Regions from separate parts of the Enterobacter sp. SM3 genome, predicted to be linked through region 3. Evidence: predicted binding sites of a transcription regulator. Region 3 holds the regulator's gene; each other region holds the start of a gene.
What was found. The regulator Fur, encoded in region 3, represses iron uptake genes when iron is present. The targets are predictions, from matches to a motif close to ATAATAATGAGAACNACTATCAA.
Positions count from the first base shown of each region.

Region 1: the regulator Fur is predicted to act here: its motif matches at 1,408-1,430, upstream of exbB (tol-pal system-associated acyl-CoA thioesterase).
Region 2: the regulator Fur is predicted to act here: its motif matches at 1,031-1,053, upstream of sodA (superoxide dismutase [Mn]).
Region 4: the regulator Fur is predicted to act here: its motif matches at 2,609-2,631, upstream of feoA (ferrous iron transporter A).

Region 1 covers NZ_CP099971.1:4,056,454-4,060,191, reverse strand. Annotated here, with positions in the region: gene metC (cystathionine beta-lyase) at 53-1,240, opposite strand; gene exbB (tol-pal system-associated acyl-CoA thioesterase) at 1,492-2,223, shown strand; gene exbD (TonB system transport protein ExbD) at 2,228-2,653, shown strand; gene GVO84_RS18965 (hypothetical protein) at 2,691-2,912, opposite strand; gene GVO84_RS18960 (methyl-accepting chemotaxis protein) at 2,928-3,738, shown strand, end outside.
Region 2 covers NZ_CP099971.1:4,740,628-4,744,365, reverse strand. Annotated here, with positions in the region: partial or broken gene rhaT (L-rhamnose/proton symporter RhaT) at 1-838, opposite strand, end outside; gene sodA (superoxide dismutase [Mn]) at 1,127-1,747, shown strand; gene yiiM (6-hydroxyaminopurine reductase) at 1,819-2,493, shown strand; gene cpxA (envelope stress sensor histidine kinase CpxA) at 2,593-3,738, opposite strand, start outside.
Region 3 covers NZ_CP099971.1:1,327,317-1,331,054, forward strand. Annotated here, with positions in the region: gene chiP (chitoporin ChiP) at 1-398, shown strand, start outside; gene chiQ (ChiQ/YbfN family lipoprotein) at 446-772, shown strand; gene fur (ferric iron uptake transcriptional regulator) at 915-1,361, opposite strand; gene fldA (flavodoxin FldA) at 1,652-2,182, opposite strand; gene ybfE (LexA regulated protein) at 2,338-2,625, opposite strand; gene ybfF (esterase) at 2,754-3,527, opposite strand; gene seqA (replication initiation negative regulator SeqA) at 3,711-3,738, shown strand, end outside.
Region 4 covers NZ_CP099971.1:4,478,447-4,482,184, reverse strand. Annotated here, with positions in the region: gene feoB (Fe(2+) transporter permease subunit FeoB) at 1-2,310, opposite strand, end outside; gene feoA (ferrous iron transporter A) at 2,341-2,568, opposite strand; gene GVO84_RS21095 (Tex family protein) at 2,920-3,738, opposite strand, start outside.

The DNA.
Region 1 (3,738 bases), 2.1 Mb from region 3:
CTGCTTGCGGTGTCCACAAAAGCGTCCAGGGAGTACATTTTCAGCCAGCACTCTACACGATACGCTCGAACCCTGCTGCTAAATCGGCAATCAGATCGTCAACATTTTCTAAACCGATATGCAGTCGAATCAGGGTACCGCTGAAGTCCACTTCTCCGCCGGGACGCAGAGCCGCAACCTGTTCCGGCTGGTTAGGCAGGATCAGGGATTCAAAACCGCCCCAGGAGTAGGCCATGCTGAAGAGGGTAAAATTATCCAGATAGCTCGCCAGCTCGTCGTTATTCAGCCGTTTTTTCAGCACGAACGAGAACAGCCCGCTGCTGCCCGTAAAGTCACGTTGCCAGAATTCGTGGCCTTTACTGCCCGGTAGCGCGGGGTGATTAACGCGCTCAACCAGCGGATGCTGCGCCAGCCATTCGGCCACTTTCAGGCTGCTTTCATGGTGCTGACGCAGGCGAACGCCCAGCGTGCGGATACCGCGGCTGGTCATGTAGGCCGTGTCCGCGTCCACCATCTGGCCCATCAGGTAGGCATTTTCACGCAGCTGATCCCAGCAGCGCGCGTTGGAAACCGCCGTGCCAATCATGCCGTCAGAGTGGCCTATCAGGTACTTCGTCGCCGCCTGAATCGAGATATCAATGTCGAATTCCAGCGCCTTAAACAGCACGCCTGCCGCCCAGGTATTGTCGATCATGATAATCGCCTCTGGCGCTTTGCTGCGCACGGCCTTCACGATGGCAGGGACGTCGTGCACTTCCATGGTGAGTGACCCCGGAGATTCCAGGAACACAATGCGCGTGTTTGGCTGAATAAGTTCGGCAATGCCTTCACCGATCAGCGGGTCAAACCAGCCGGTGGTCACGCCGAGCTTGCTGAGGATTTTGGTGCAGAAGTCCTGGCTGGGCTCATAGGCGGTGTTGGTCATCAGGATGTGATCGCCCTGTTCCACAAACGCCAGAATGGTGTTGGCGACCGCCGCCGCGCCGCAGGGGAATAATGCGCAGCCCGCGCCGCCTTCCAGCTCGCACATCGCCTCCTGCAGAGAAAAATGGGTTAGCGTGCCGCGACGGCCATAAAACAGCCCGCCTTTCGCGCGGTTGCGCGTGGCGATTTTTTTCTCCTCAACGGTATCAAACACCAGCGAGGAGGCTCGTTGAATCACGCTGTTGACCGATCCCTGCGTATATTTTTTGCTGCGTCCTGCCTGTACCAGCGTGGTATCAAGATGCTTTTTTGTCATGTTCGCTAACCCTGTTTTTATACGTCTGGACGTCCAGACTACCACGATTGAAAAAAACTGCACCCCGAGGCTTATCGAATAAGCAGAAAATATTAGCAAAAATTCGCATAAGAAATTTTTACTGCGTAAGCGCAAGGAAAGTGAACGAAAATTGCGGCACCATGTAAATACTAATGAGAACGACTATCAATTCGACGACGTTTTGATATTATTACGCTCAGATTTTGTGATTTGCGTCCTGGAGATACAGAGTGGGTAATAATTTGATGCAGACGGATCTCTCCGTTTGGGGCATGTATCAGCATGCTGACATCGTGGTTAAGATTGTGATGATCGGCCTGATTCTGGCGTCCGTTGTCACCTGGGCTATTTTCTTCAGCAAGAGCGCCGAGCTGCTTTCGCAGAAGCGTCGCCTCAAGCGGGAACAATTGCAGCTGGCTGAAGCCCGCTCTCTGGATCAGGCTTCGGACATGACCTCATCCTTCCACGCGAAAAGCCTGACCAGCATGTTAGTTAATGAAGCACAGAACGAGCTGGAACTCTCCGCAGGCAGTGAAGATAACGAAGGCATTAAAGAGCGTACCGGTTTCCGCCTGGAGCGTCGCGTTGCGGCCGTGGGGCGCCATATGGGCCGCGGCAATGGTTATCTGGCGACCATCGGTGCGATTTCTCCGTTCGTCGGCCTGTTCGGTACGGTCTGGGGCATCATGAACAGCTTTATCGGCATCGCGCAGACTCAAACGACTAACCTGGCGGTCGTGGCGCCGGGCATCGCGGAAGCGCTGCTGGCGACGGCAATCGGTCTGGTTGCGGCTATCCCGGCGGTGGTTATCTACAACATCTTCGCGCGTATGATTGGCAGCTACAAAGCCACGCTGGGTGACGTTGCCGCGCAGGTTTTGCTGCTGCAAAGTCGCGATCTCGACCTGAATGCCAGCTCGGTTAAGCCGGTGCATGCGGCGTCTAAACTGCGCGTAGGTTGATTGTATGGCGATGCGTCTAAACGAAAATCTGGACGATAACGGCGAAATGCATGAAATCAACGTGACGCCGTTTATCGACGTTATGCTGGTTCTGCTGATTATCTTCATGGTGGCAGCGCCGCTGGCGACGGTGGATGTGAAGGTGAATCTGCCTGCCTCTTCCAGCCAGCCCCAGCCGCGCCCGGAGAAGCCTATCTACCTGTCGGTGAAGGCGGATAAATCCATGTTCCTTGGGAACGACCCGGTGACGGCCGACTCCGTCATCCCGGCGCTGGAGCAGCTTACCGGCGGTAAGAAAGACACCACGGTCTTCTTCCGTGCGGATAAAACCGTTGATTATGAAACCATGATGAAGGTAATGGACACGCTGCATCAGGCGGGTTACCTGAAGATTGGACTGGTCGGCGAAGAGAAAGCGTCCTCGAAGTGATAAAGAAGCTGGCGAAAGCCGGCTTTTTTGTTTGTTGCTATGTTAAATCGTTATTATTTTCTGCTGTATATCCCCATTCTTCATATTTATTTATCAATAAAGCCATAATTAATAATCCATTGATAGTTAAGTAAATATCAGTATTCGGCTGCGCCATTAAAATATATCGTTTGCTGAAATGGCGTCGTGGAATATCCCCACTACGCTTAAAAAAGATAATAAAAAACAGACCTTCTTCGAAGGATCTTTTCACCTGCACAGCAAGAGACTCCCTATGGCTACGATGACATGGCTGTATCAGCACGCGCCTCAAAACGACCAGTTTTCGCTTTCCGCAATTCGACGACGCGCCGACAGGCTCATTCTGGTGCTTATCTGGTCGCTGTGGGGGATCTCGCTGGGTGTCGGATATATGAACGACAATATTGTGCAGGGGGCTATTGTCGGTACCTCTCTGGCCAGTCTATCGACGCTGCTGACGCTGCTGTTTCCCGGCGCGCTGCTGCTCCGCCTGAGCTCTGCTTTTGTGCTAATGGCCTTTTCCGCGTTGCTCATTCATCTGGGCGAGGGTGAAACCGAATACCATTTCTCAGTTTTCGTCCTGCTTTCCGCGCTGCTTGCCTGGCGAGACTGGCGGCCCCTGGTGATGGGGGCGGCGGTCATCGCGTTACATCATCTGGTGTTTAACTATCTGCAGGAGAATGACCTTTATGGCGTTGTGGTGTTCATGCACACCGGCTTTCATATGGTGGTTTTTCATGGTCTGTTTGTGGTGGTCCAGACCGCGATCCTGGTCCTGCTGGCGATACGAATGGAGCAGGACGCCCGCTCTGCGAGCGAGGTGGCAGGACTGGCGGGCGTGATTAACCGCGAACCTGGGTACCTCACGCTTGCCGTCGATGCGGTGCCTGCAGAGTCTCCTTTTGCCCGCACGTTCAGCCTGACGCTTGGCACCATGCGCGCCACGCTTGAGCAGGTCAGCGCCAATATTGGGCAACTGCTGGAGGCATCCCGCGCGTTAGGACAGCGCAACAGCGCGCTGTCGGAACGTACCGATCACCAGGCAAGTTCGCTGGCAACGGCGG
Region 2 (3,738 bases), 1.5 Mb from region 3:
GCCCCAGGCGTAGAAGAAGAACTGCAAATACCACATCAGGCCGCCGAGCGCGGAGAGCAGCACGTTGGTGATGATAAGCGATGTTGCCAGCGAGAAGTCGGTTTTTACCGACAGGTTTTTGACTTTTGCCAGACGAATAAAGCAGAAGCCCAGGTTAACCATCGCACCGCCACCCATAATCACGACATAGCTCGGCAGCGCAACGTACAGCGGGTCGACGCCCAGCGCGGCGGCCGCTTCGTGCATCGGTTTGGCGGCGTTCATGGCGAACGACATGCCGGCCGAGAAGATGCCGCACATCACCGCCAGCAGCAGGCCTTTCTTCAGGTTAAAATCCTCGGCTTTAATGCCCATCTTGCGCTCTTTCAACTGCCCCCGCGCGAGTCACAATTCCTACGCCAATGACCGCCACCAGCACGCCCAGGAGCGTCATCCGCCCACCCTGAGTATGAATAAGCACGTCGAAGTTGCCGTTGAGAATTGGCGTCATCAGGGTACCGACGATCAGCGTGATGCCAATCGCGATACCAATACCCATCGACATGCCGAGATAGCGCATGGTGAGGCCATAGTTGATGTTGCCGACGCCCCACATCGCGCCGAACAGGAACACCGGCAGCAGGGTGGAGGCGCTGAAGGAGGAGAAGTAGCCCCAGAAATCGGGCAGCAGCATGGCGCTAATGGCCCAGGGCAAAATCAGCCAGGAGACGATCCCGCCGACGGACCACATGGTTTCCCAAGACCAGCCCCTCACTTTTTTAAACGGAGCATAGAAACAGGCTGCACTGGCAGCGCCTATCAAATGCCAGAAGATACCCATCGTAATCGCATGATTCATTTTTACACCCTCATCGTTTTTATCGTCAGTGGCTTCCCACCGACTTGAGGAGTGTAAAAATTAGGCGGTTTGGGAACCTTCAGAAGGTTGCCGCATATGTGTTCTGGATGGCAATCAGCACGTTAACCGCGTGAGCAGACGCACATTTCCGCTATTAATCGAAAAACGAATAACCATATAAAAACTACGGCATTGATAATCATTTTCAATATCATTTAATTAACTATAATGAACCAACTGCTTACGCGGCATTAACAGCTGTGCCGCCCGACAATAATGGAGAGGATTATGAGTTATACACTGCCATCCCTGCCGTATGCCTACGACGCACTGGAACCGCATTTCGACAAGCAGACGATGGAAATCCATCACACTAAACACCACCAGACCTATGTGAACAACGCGAACGCCGCGCTGGAAAGCCTGCCAGAGTTCGCTAACCTGTCTGCTGAAGAGCTGATCACCAAGCTGGACCAGCTGCCAGCGGACAAGAAAACCGTTCTGCGTAACAACGCTGGCGGCCACGCAAACCACAGCCTGTTCTGGAAAGGCCTGAAGACCGGTACCACCCTGCAGGGCGACCTGAAAGCGGCTATCGAGCGCGACTTCGGCTCTGTTGACAACTTCAAAGCGGAATTCGAAAAAGCCGCTGCAACCCGTTTCGGCTCTGGCTGGGCGTGGCTGGTTCTGAAAGGCGACAAGCTGGCGGTAGTGTCTACTGCTAACCAGGACTCCCCGCTGATGGGTGAAGCAATTTCTGGCGCATCCGGCTTCCCAATTCTGGGCCTGGACGTGTGGGAACACGCTTACTACCTGAAATTCCAGAACCGTCGCCCGGACTACATCAAAGCCTTCTGGGACGTGGTGAACTGGGACGAAGCAGCAGCACGTTTCGCCGCTAAAAAATAAGGTTGCATTGACGCTTGTGAGAAGCGAGTCTTATGACTCGCTTTTTTTGTATCTGCGTAATGGAGGCAGCAATGCATTACCCGGTGAACGTGTTTACAGGCAAGGTCAGGGAGTACGACGGCAGCCGCCCAAGCGCCATCGCCAAAATTCAGGTCGACGGCGAGCTGACGTTAACCGACCTCGGGTTGGCGGGTGACGAGCAGGCCGAAAAGAAAATCCACGGCGGGCCCGAGCGCGCGCTGTGTCACTATCCTCGCGAACACTATCAGCACTGGAAAACCGAGTTCCCCGAGCAGGCGGACCTCTTCGTCGCCCCCGCGTTTGGCGAGAATCTCTCCACCGAAGGGCTCACCGAAGAGAACGTGTTTATCGGTGATATCTACCGCTGGGGCGATGCCCTGATTCAGGTGACGCAGCCGCGCTCGCCGTGCTTCAAGCTCAACTACCATTTCGGCATTCAGGATATGTCTGCTCAGCTGCAAACAGCAGGCAAAACCGGCTGGCTGTACCGCGTGGTGCTGGCAGGGCAGGTTTCTGCGGACGCGCCGCTTGAGCTGGCGTCGCGCCTGAGCGATGTGTCTGTTTATGACGCCTGCGCCATTGCCTGGCATATGCCGTTTGACGACGAGCAGTATCACCGCCTGCTGTCGGCGGCGGGGTTATCCACCAGCTGGACAAGAACGATGCAGAAGCGGCGCCTAAGCGGCAAGATTGAGGATAATTCGCGGAGATTGTGGGGGAAGTAACTGCCCCTCACCCCGTCCCTCTCCCCAAAGGGGCGAGGGTGAAAAGACCGCACCGAGCCGTCCCCTCTCCCCTATGGGGAGAGGGTTAGGGTGAGGGGATTACGAACGCTTATACAACGGTAGCCACAGCGTTAACCGTAGTCCACCCAGCGGGCTGTCGTCGGCTTTCACCCAGCCACGGTGCTGCTGCATGGCGGTTTCAACAATCGCCAGACCCAGTCCCGTACCACCCGATTCCCGGTCGCGCGCCTCATCGGTACGATAGAACGGACGGAAAATCTGCTCGCGGTCTTCCGGGCTGACGCCAGGACCGTCGTCATCGACAATGACCGTAATCCCGTCTTTATCCACCGAGAACGCCACCTCAATCTTGGTATGCGAGTAGCGCAGGGCGTTACGCACGATGTTCTCCAGCGCGCTTTCCAGCGTGTTGGGGTTACCGTATAGCGGCCACGGGCCCGGCGGGAAGTTGACGGTGAAGGATTTACCCATCTGTTCCGCTTCGAACGCTGCGTTGTCCAGCACCTCGTGCCACAGGTGATTGGCTTTCACCGTTTCGCTGACCAGCGCGTTTTTCTGCTGATTGCGCGACATCACCAGCAGGTCGTTGATCATGCTGTCCAGGCGGTGAGCTTCCGTTTCAATACGCTCCAGCTCTTTGCTCTCACCGCTGCGGCGGCGCAGGAGCGCGGTGCCAAGCTGCAAGCGCGTAAGCGGGGTACGCAGCTCGTGCGAGATATCCGACAGCAGACGTTGCTGTGCGGTCATCATGCGATCGAGCGCGCTCACCATCTGGTTAAAACTGGTCCCGGCGGCAAGGAACTCCTGAGGTCCGGCTTCCAGTTCAGGGTGTTGTCGCAGGTTACCCTGAGCCACTTCATCGGCGGCATTCTTCAGCTTACGCGCCGGTTTTGCCAGGCTCCACGCCAGCCATAACAGCAGCGGCGAGCTGACCAGCATGGTAACAATCAGCAGCAGGAGAGGGCGGTCAAACAGCAGGTTGATAAAATCAGACTGGGAGTTACTCGCCGGTCGGATCAGGTAGAGCTGATAATTATCCTCTCCGTCTCTGACGGAGAAAGGCCCCACCATTTCTACGCGGCCATATTTCTTCTTCTGGGGATGATCGGCGTTATCCGCCTGGCCAATGAAGTTACGGATAATCTGCATTTCATTGCGATCGGCCCCAATGACGCGGCCTTCGCTGGTCACCAGCAGCAGGCGTTGTCCGGGCGGCGCCCACTT
Region 3 (3,738 bases):
ACGGTCGTCTTGATATCTGGTGGGATAACCGCTCAGACTTCAACGCCGACGGCGAGAAAGCGGTCTTCTTCGGCGCAATGTATGATCTGAAAAACTGGAACCTGCCTGGCTGGGCGGTGGGCGCGTCTTACGCTTACGCCTGGGATGCAAAACCTGCCGATATGGCAACCCCGGACGCATACTACGATCCCAACTATCGCCTGAAAGAGTCTTCCTACAGCCTCGATGCTATCTATACCCTGCAGGATGGCCGCGCGAAAGGCACAATGTTCAAACTGCACTTCACCCAGTATGACAACCACTCTGATATCCCGAGCTATGCGGGCGGTTACGGCAACATCTTCCAGGATGAACGTGACGTGAAATTCATGGTTATCGCCCCATTCACCATCTTCTGATGAACGCACCGGCGGGCTGAGTCCCGCCGGTATGGAGACTGCACATGATGAAAAAAATCGTAATCGTCGCGTTGCTGGCATCAGGGCTGGTGGCGTGTGCTCAGACACAGGCGCCGAAAGAGGACACCCGTCTGAAGGAGGCGTATAGCGCCTGCATTAATACTGCGGAAGGTTCGCCGGAGAAGATTGAAGCCTGTCAGAGCGTGCTGAACGTGCTGAAGAAAGAGAAAGCACACGAGCAGTTCGCGACGCAGGAAAACGTCCGCGTGATGGATTACCAGGCCTGCATTCAGGCGCGTAAAACCGGTAACGATCAGGAAGTGGCGAAGCGTTGCGATAAGATCTGGAACGAGATACGCAATAACAATAAATAAGTTGCTTTACGCCCGGTGGCGCTGCGCTTGCTGGACCTACAAAGGTGTCATAGCCCGTAGGCCCGGTAAGCGCAGCGCCTCCGGGCTTTTTTCAGGCAAAAAAAAGCCAACCTTACGGCTGGCTCAGAGTAAAAACACTCGCTTATTTCGCGTCGTGCGCGTGGTCGTCTTCGCGGCAGTCGCCTTCAGCGCAGTGACCGTAAAGGTACAGGCTGTGGTTCGTCAGTCGGATGCCATGACGCGCAGCGATTTCACGCTGGCGTGATTCGATGGAATCATCGCTGAATTCAATGACCTTGCCGCAATCGAGGCAGATCAGGTGATCGTGGTGCTGCTGCTGGGTCAGTTCGAAAACAGATTTACCGCCTTCGAAATTATGACGGGTAACAATGCCCGCGTCATCGAACTGGTTCAGCACGCGATAGACGGTAGCCAGCCCAATCTCTTCACCCATGTCGATAAGACGTTTATAGAGGTCTTCCGCACTGACATGGTGATTGTCTGGACCCTGAAGCACTTCAAGGATTTTTAACCGAGGAAGCGTAACTTTCAGGCCAGCCTTCTTTAATGCGGTATTGTTGTCAGTCATGCGGAATCTGTCCTGTTGCTAAACGATTCACTTCTGTAGGAAGTGACAGAAAATGCACCTGGGATAATGCGTCTCATTATAGAACTGCCACGGCTAAATGAAAACTGCAAGTCTCAGGCAAAATATGCTTATAAAAATGGGGTATCACCAACAAACTTGCTCAATGGAAAACCACATTTTATCAGGGAGACATTGTACAGGTCTGGGCGAAAAAGTTAAAAGATTGTAGCGATTAATTTAATCGGTTTGACCTGGAGCACGGGCGCAGCCGCCGCTGCGCCGCGATAAAATCAGGCGTTCAGAATATCGTCCAGGTGCAGTTCCTCACGGATCTGCTTCACCCATTTCTCAACGCGCTCTGCCGTCAGCTCTGGCTGACGGTCTTCGTCAATGGCCAGACCCACGAAGTGATCGTCATCGGCCAGGCCTTTAGACGCTTCAAAGTGGTAACCGGCAGTCGGCCAGTGGCCTACGATAACCGCGCCATTCGGCTCAATGATATCGCGGATGGTACCCAGCGCGTCACAGAAGTATTCGGCGTAGTCTTCCTGATCGCCACAGCCAAACAGGGCCACCAGCTTACCGTTGAAGTCCACTTCTTCCAGCGTCGGGAAGAAATCATCCCAGTCGCACTGGGCTTCACCGTAGTACCAGGTTGGGATACCCAGCAGCAGAATGTCATAGCCTTCCAGATCTTCTTTGCTGCTCTTGGCGATGTCATGCACATCAGCAACGTCTTTACCGAGCTGTTTTTGAATGTTTTTTGCGATATTTTCGGTATTGCCGGTATCACTGCCAAAGAAAATGCCGATGATTGCCATGAGTAAAATAACCTCTTGAAACTTAATAGTATGGTGGCGCAATTCGGCCACGGATAAGGGCAATAATAGCAGAACTGGCAACCCTGCGGAAACAGCTATCGCGCAGGACTGCACTCTGTGCTACATGAAAAGGGCGATAAAGGGGATTTTCAGACTTATGCCTGGCTGCGTAACGTCTCAAGCTGGGCGATCAACATCTCTTCAATGAGCTCGCTGCGGCTGATATTTCGCGCGTCAGCCAGTTCGTTCAGCGCATCGACGGCGTCGGCGTTAAGCTTCAGTTCGACACGCTTAAGCCCACGATTTTTATCGCGTTTAAGCTGGTTGCGTTTATTGATACGCAGCTGTTCATCGCGCGAAAGCGGATTCGTCTTGGGTCGTCCCGGGCGACGCTCATTCGCGAACAGATCTAGTGTCGTACGGTCCGTTTGTTCTTTGGCCATGATTCTGAGACTTCGGGGGAAACACGCCGCCCTGCTAATGCCCGGGCGATAAGCGCGCCATCATACATCACCAAAAACGGCACGCCAACGACTGGAAGCCCGCAGCCTTCCAGTCGCTTTCTTTTTAATCAATTTGCAGTATCAGCGAGATAGCGGCGAATGGCGCGCAGTACGGCATCCGGTTTCTCCGCATGCACCCAGTGCCCGGCACCGGCAATCACGTGGGCGCGAGCCTGCGGGAATTGGGACAGCAGCGTGTCGCGGTACGCGTCCGTAACATAAGGAGAGTTTCCGCCGCGAATAAAGAGGGTAGGGTGCGGCCAGGCAGGGACGGTTTCCCAGCCCACGATGTTGTTGTACTGGTCCCAGAGCACCGGCACGTTAAAACGCCATTGCCCGTCAACAAACGACTTCAGCAGGAACTGGACGACGCCTTCTTCATCAAGATGCTCACGCATGACGGCAGCCGCCTGTTGGCGTGTCGCAACACCCGCTTCTGTGACCGCATTTATGGCGGCAAAAATCTCGTCGTGACGGCGGACGTCGTAATCCACGGGCGCGACGTCAATCACCACCAGGCCGCTAATACGCTCCGGGGCCAGCGCCGTCAGGGCCATCACCGCTTTGCCACCCATTGAATGCCCGATGAGGGTCACCTTTTGCAGATCGTTGGCATCCAGCGTATCCAGCAGATCCTGCGCCATTGCCGCGTAGGTCATCTCGTCTGAACGCCCTGAAAGACCGTGATTGCGCATATCGACCTGTAAAATATCGTGGTCGGTAACCAGATCGCGCGCCAGCACGCCCAGGTTATCCAGGCTGCCAAAAAGCCCGTGAACCAGTACGATGGGAGAATTATTGTTCGGCGATTGTGCAGTTTGCGCTCGGGTATTCAATTTCATGGCAAAGTTCTTTTTTTACGTATGTCAGGTTAGGGTATCATGTTGACCATTCTGCCGCCCGGCTGCAAGGTTCCAGTTTAATCTGACTTTTGCCGCCAACCTGGTTTGACGCTATCCGCTGTTGGGATTTGACCTTATAATCCCAATGACTTGTATTCAGATAAGATATCGCACTGGATTAAGATGAAAACAATCGAAGTTGATGACGAAC
Region 4 (3,738 bases), 1.7 Mb from region 3:
GTCGCCCGCCGGGCTGCTGCAGCAGGTCGCGGCGGTTTTACGGTTTGCCAGCAGGTCGATGTCGACGCGGCTGCGTGCCCGCCGCAGAAGACCGAGCACTATCACGTTAAACAGCACAACCGCGAGAATGCAGACCAGGCTGTAGCGCGGATGCTGGCTAAAGTTAACGGTTTGATAAAAGAGCGTCGACAGCGAGTACGCAATGTTTAACCCCCACAGGATGGAGAAGCCCATCCAGCCGCGGCTGGACTCGCGGGCAATCGCCCCCATCACGGAGATGCACGGAATGTAGAGCAGAACAAAGATGAGGTAACTGTAGGCCGCAGACGCGCTGCCAAATTTCTCGCCCATCACGCCCATGGCACCCGTCGCCATTTCGCCGTCGCCTTTGCTCGCCTCAATAGGGTTCGCCAGCACGCTCAGGCTGAACGTGTCTTTCAGGCTCTGCCAGGTCTCCTCTACGGCACCCAGCAGTTCATGACCGAGATGAAACTCTGCCGGATTAAATTCCTGTTCCTGGATGTTCTCAGCGGTGTAAAGCGTGTTGAGGGTGCCGACAACCACCTCTTTCGCCATCGCGCCGGTGAACAGCCCGACGGTTGCCTGCCAGTTATCCTCATGCACGCCAATCGGTTTGAAGACCGGCGTGATGACGCGGCTGACGGAGGCGAGAGCAGAGTCGTTGATGTTATCTGCCGCCTGCCCGCTGAGGGTGAAGCTGTTCAGCGCGCTCAGGAAAATGCTGACGATGACAATGACCTTACCGGCGCGCAGCACAAAGCCTTTCAGGCGCTGCCAGGTCTGGATCGCCAGGCTTTTCAGGTGCGGCACGTGATACACCGGCAGCTCCATCACAAATGGTGATGCTTCACCGCGCATGATGGTGTGCTTCAGCATCAGACCGGTGAGGATCGCCATCACGATGCCCAGCACGTACAGCGAAAAGACCGCCAGCGCGCCCTGTTGACCGAAGAAGGCTGCGGCAAAGACCGCAAAGATTGCCAGGCGGGCACCGCAGGACATAAACGGCGCCATCATGATGGTCATCAGACGTTCACGCGGCGCATCCAGCGTGCGTGCGCCCATCACCGACGGCACGTTACAGCCGAAGCCGACAATCAGCGGGACGAAGGATTTACCCGGCAGACCCAGCGCCTGCATCAAACGATCCATCACGAACGCGGCGCGGGCCATGTAACCGGAATCTTCCAGGAACGAGAGGAACAGGTACATCATGCCGATCTGCGGCACCAGCGGCAGAACGGTGTTGATACCGCCGCCGATCCCCTGAGCGAGGAAGATGGTGAGCCATTCCGGGAAGTGCAGGGTGTAACCCACCCACTGAATACCGTGTACGAAGACCGCGACGGAACCGGCGTCGAAAATGGGCTGGAGTGCGCCACCGATGTTAATGGCGAGCAGGAACATTACGTACATCACCAGCAGGAAGATGGGCAAACCGAGGAAGCGGTTAAGCACCACTTTATCCACCGCTGCCGTAAAGCGGCTGGGTTCTGCCGTCAGGGCGTTGCTGACAACGTCGCAAATCGAGGCGATGGCCTGATAACGCGCATCGGCGATGTGCAGCGCCGGGTCGTCCAGCTCGTCGCTAAGACGGGCCACCGTCGCGTCCAGCTTATCTGCCGCATGTCCGGCGTAAGCGCGGCTGTAGATATCCCCTTCCAGCATCTGCAGGCCGAGCCACAGGCGCTGTTTCGCAGGCATGCTGTTGTCCATCTCCTGCGCCAGCAAATTGGCTTCGCGCAGGAGAGGCTGCGCGTAATGCACCAGCTCAATGTCGCGATTACCCTGGTGACGGTCAATCGCCAGCTTCAGCGCGTCAATACCGCGAGCGCGCGTCGAGACCAGCGGAACGACCGGGCACCCCAGGCGCGCGGAGAGGGCATCGACGTCGATGCGCAGCTTTTGTTTCTCCGCAATGTCGAGCATGTTGAGCGCCACGATGCAGGGGATACCCAGCTCCAGCAGCTGCAGCGTCAGATAAAGGTTACGTTCGAGATTGGAGGCGTCGACCACGTTGATCAGCAGGTCCGCGTCGCCGCCGAGAATATAATGGCAAGCGATCTGCTCATCGAGCGAGGTTTGCGACGAAATGGTGGTTAAGGAGTAGGTGCCGGGAAGGTCAACCAGCGTCACCTGGTTGTCCGTTGTCGTGAACTGGCCCTCTTTACGCTCAACCGTCACGCCCGCCCAGTTGCCCACGCGCTGGCGCGCGCCGGTCAGCTGGTTAAAAAGGGTGGTCTTGCCGGAATTAGGATTGCCAATTAAGCCAATAGTTAACTTTTTCATTTTTTTAGACTCACTGAAACCGCTGGCTTGTTATCGGGATAAGGCTTCGACTTCTATTAACGCGAGGTCTTTCTTACGCAGCACCAGATTCACGCGGCGGGTTTCGATGTGAACCGGGTCACCTAGCGGCGCCACGCGCACGACCTGGAATGACGAGCCGGGCAGCATGCCCAGCGACAGCAGCTTTTGCCGATAGGCCGGGCTAATTTCGCGAGTAAAACCGGTAATCTTCCATGCACTGTCTGGAGTGAATTGCATAACGCCTGATTCCACGAAAGGTTAAATTATCTACTATGGGATGATAATGAGAATAGTTTTTATCAGCAATATTAAAACTGTGACGGAATGTTGTTTGCGGTATTAATTTACGGCCAGTTTGACCTTGCTCAATATTTGCTGAATTGTCTGGAAAACGAAAAGGGGAGTATTTGTTAACGGGGTGATAATTGGTGGTTTAAATATGGCTATGCAATCAGTTTCATATATTTCGATATGATTTTATTCCCCTCACCCCGGCCCTCTCCCCATGGGGGCGAGGGAGAAAAGACCGCACCGTGCGATCCCCTCTCCCCTTTGGGGAGAGGGTTAGGGTGAGGGGCATTGACAACCTTAGCGTTTCTTACCCATCGCTGCCGCCAGCGCATCCATCATCGCACTGTTGCCTGCAGGCTGAGCATCACGTCCGCGCGGTTTTGCCGCTTTCGCGGCCGGGCGCTGCTGCTCGCGGCCGCCGCCGTTTCCGCCACGGCGCGCGTTGGTGTCGCCAGGCTGCTCATCCAGACGCATGGTCAGGGCGATACGCTTGCGCTGCAGATCCACTTCCAGCACTTTGACCTTCACGATGTCGCCCGCTTTGACCACGGTGTGCGGGTCTTCAACGAACTTGTCGGCGAGGGATGAGATATGCACCAGACCGTCCTGATGCACGCCGATATCCACAAACGCGCCAAAGTTGGTCACGTTGGTCACCGCCCCTTCCAGCACCATGCCGGGCAGGAGGTCGTTCATGGTTTCCACGCCGTCGGCAAAGGTCGCGGTTTTGAACTCAGGACGCGGATCGCGGCCCGGCTTTTCCAGCTCTTTGATGATGTCGGTGACGGTTGGAACACCAAATTTGTCGTCGGTGAAATCCACGGCTTTCAGGTTGCGCAGGGCGCTGTTGTCGCCCATCAGGTCTTTCAGTGCCTGCTGGGTGGCGGCCAGAATGCGTTCCACCACTGGGTACGCTTCCGGGTGAACGGTAGAGGCATCCAGCGGGTTATCGCCGTGGTTGATGCGCAGGAAGCCCGCACACTGCTCAAAGGCTTTTGGCCCCAGACGGCTCACCTTCAGCAGCTGCTGACGGTTCTGGAACTGGCCGTTTTCATCACGCCAGGCGACGATGTTCTGCGCCATCATGCGGGTTAAGCCCGCCACGCGGGTCAGCAG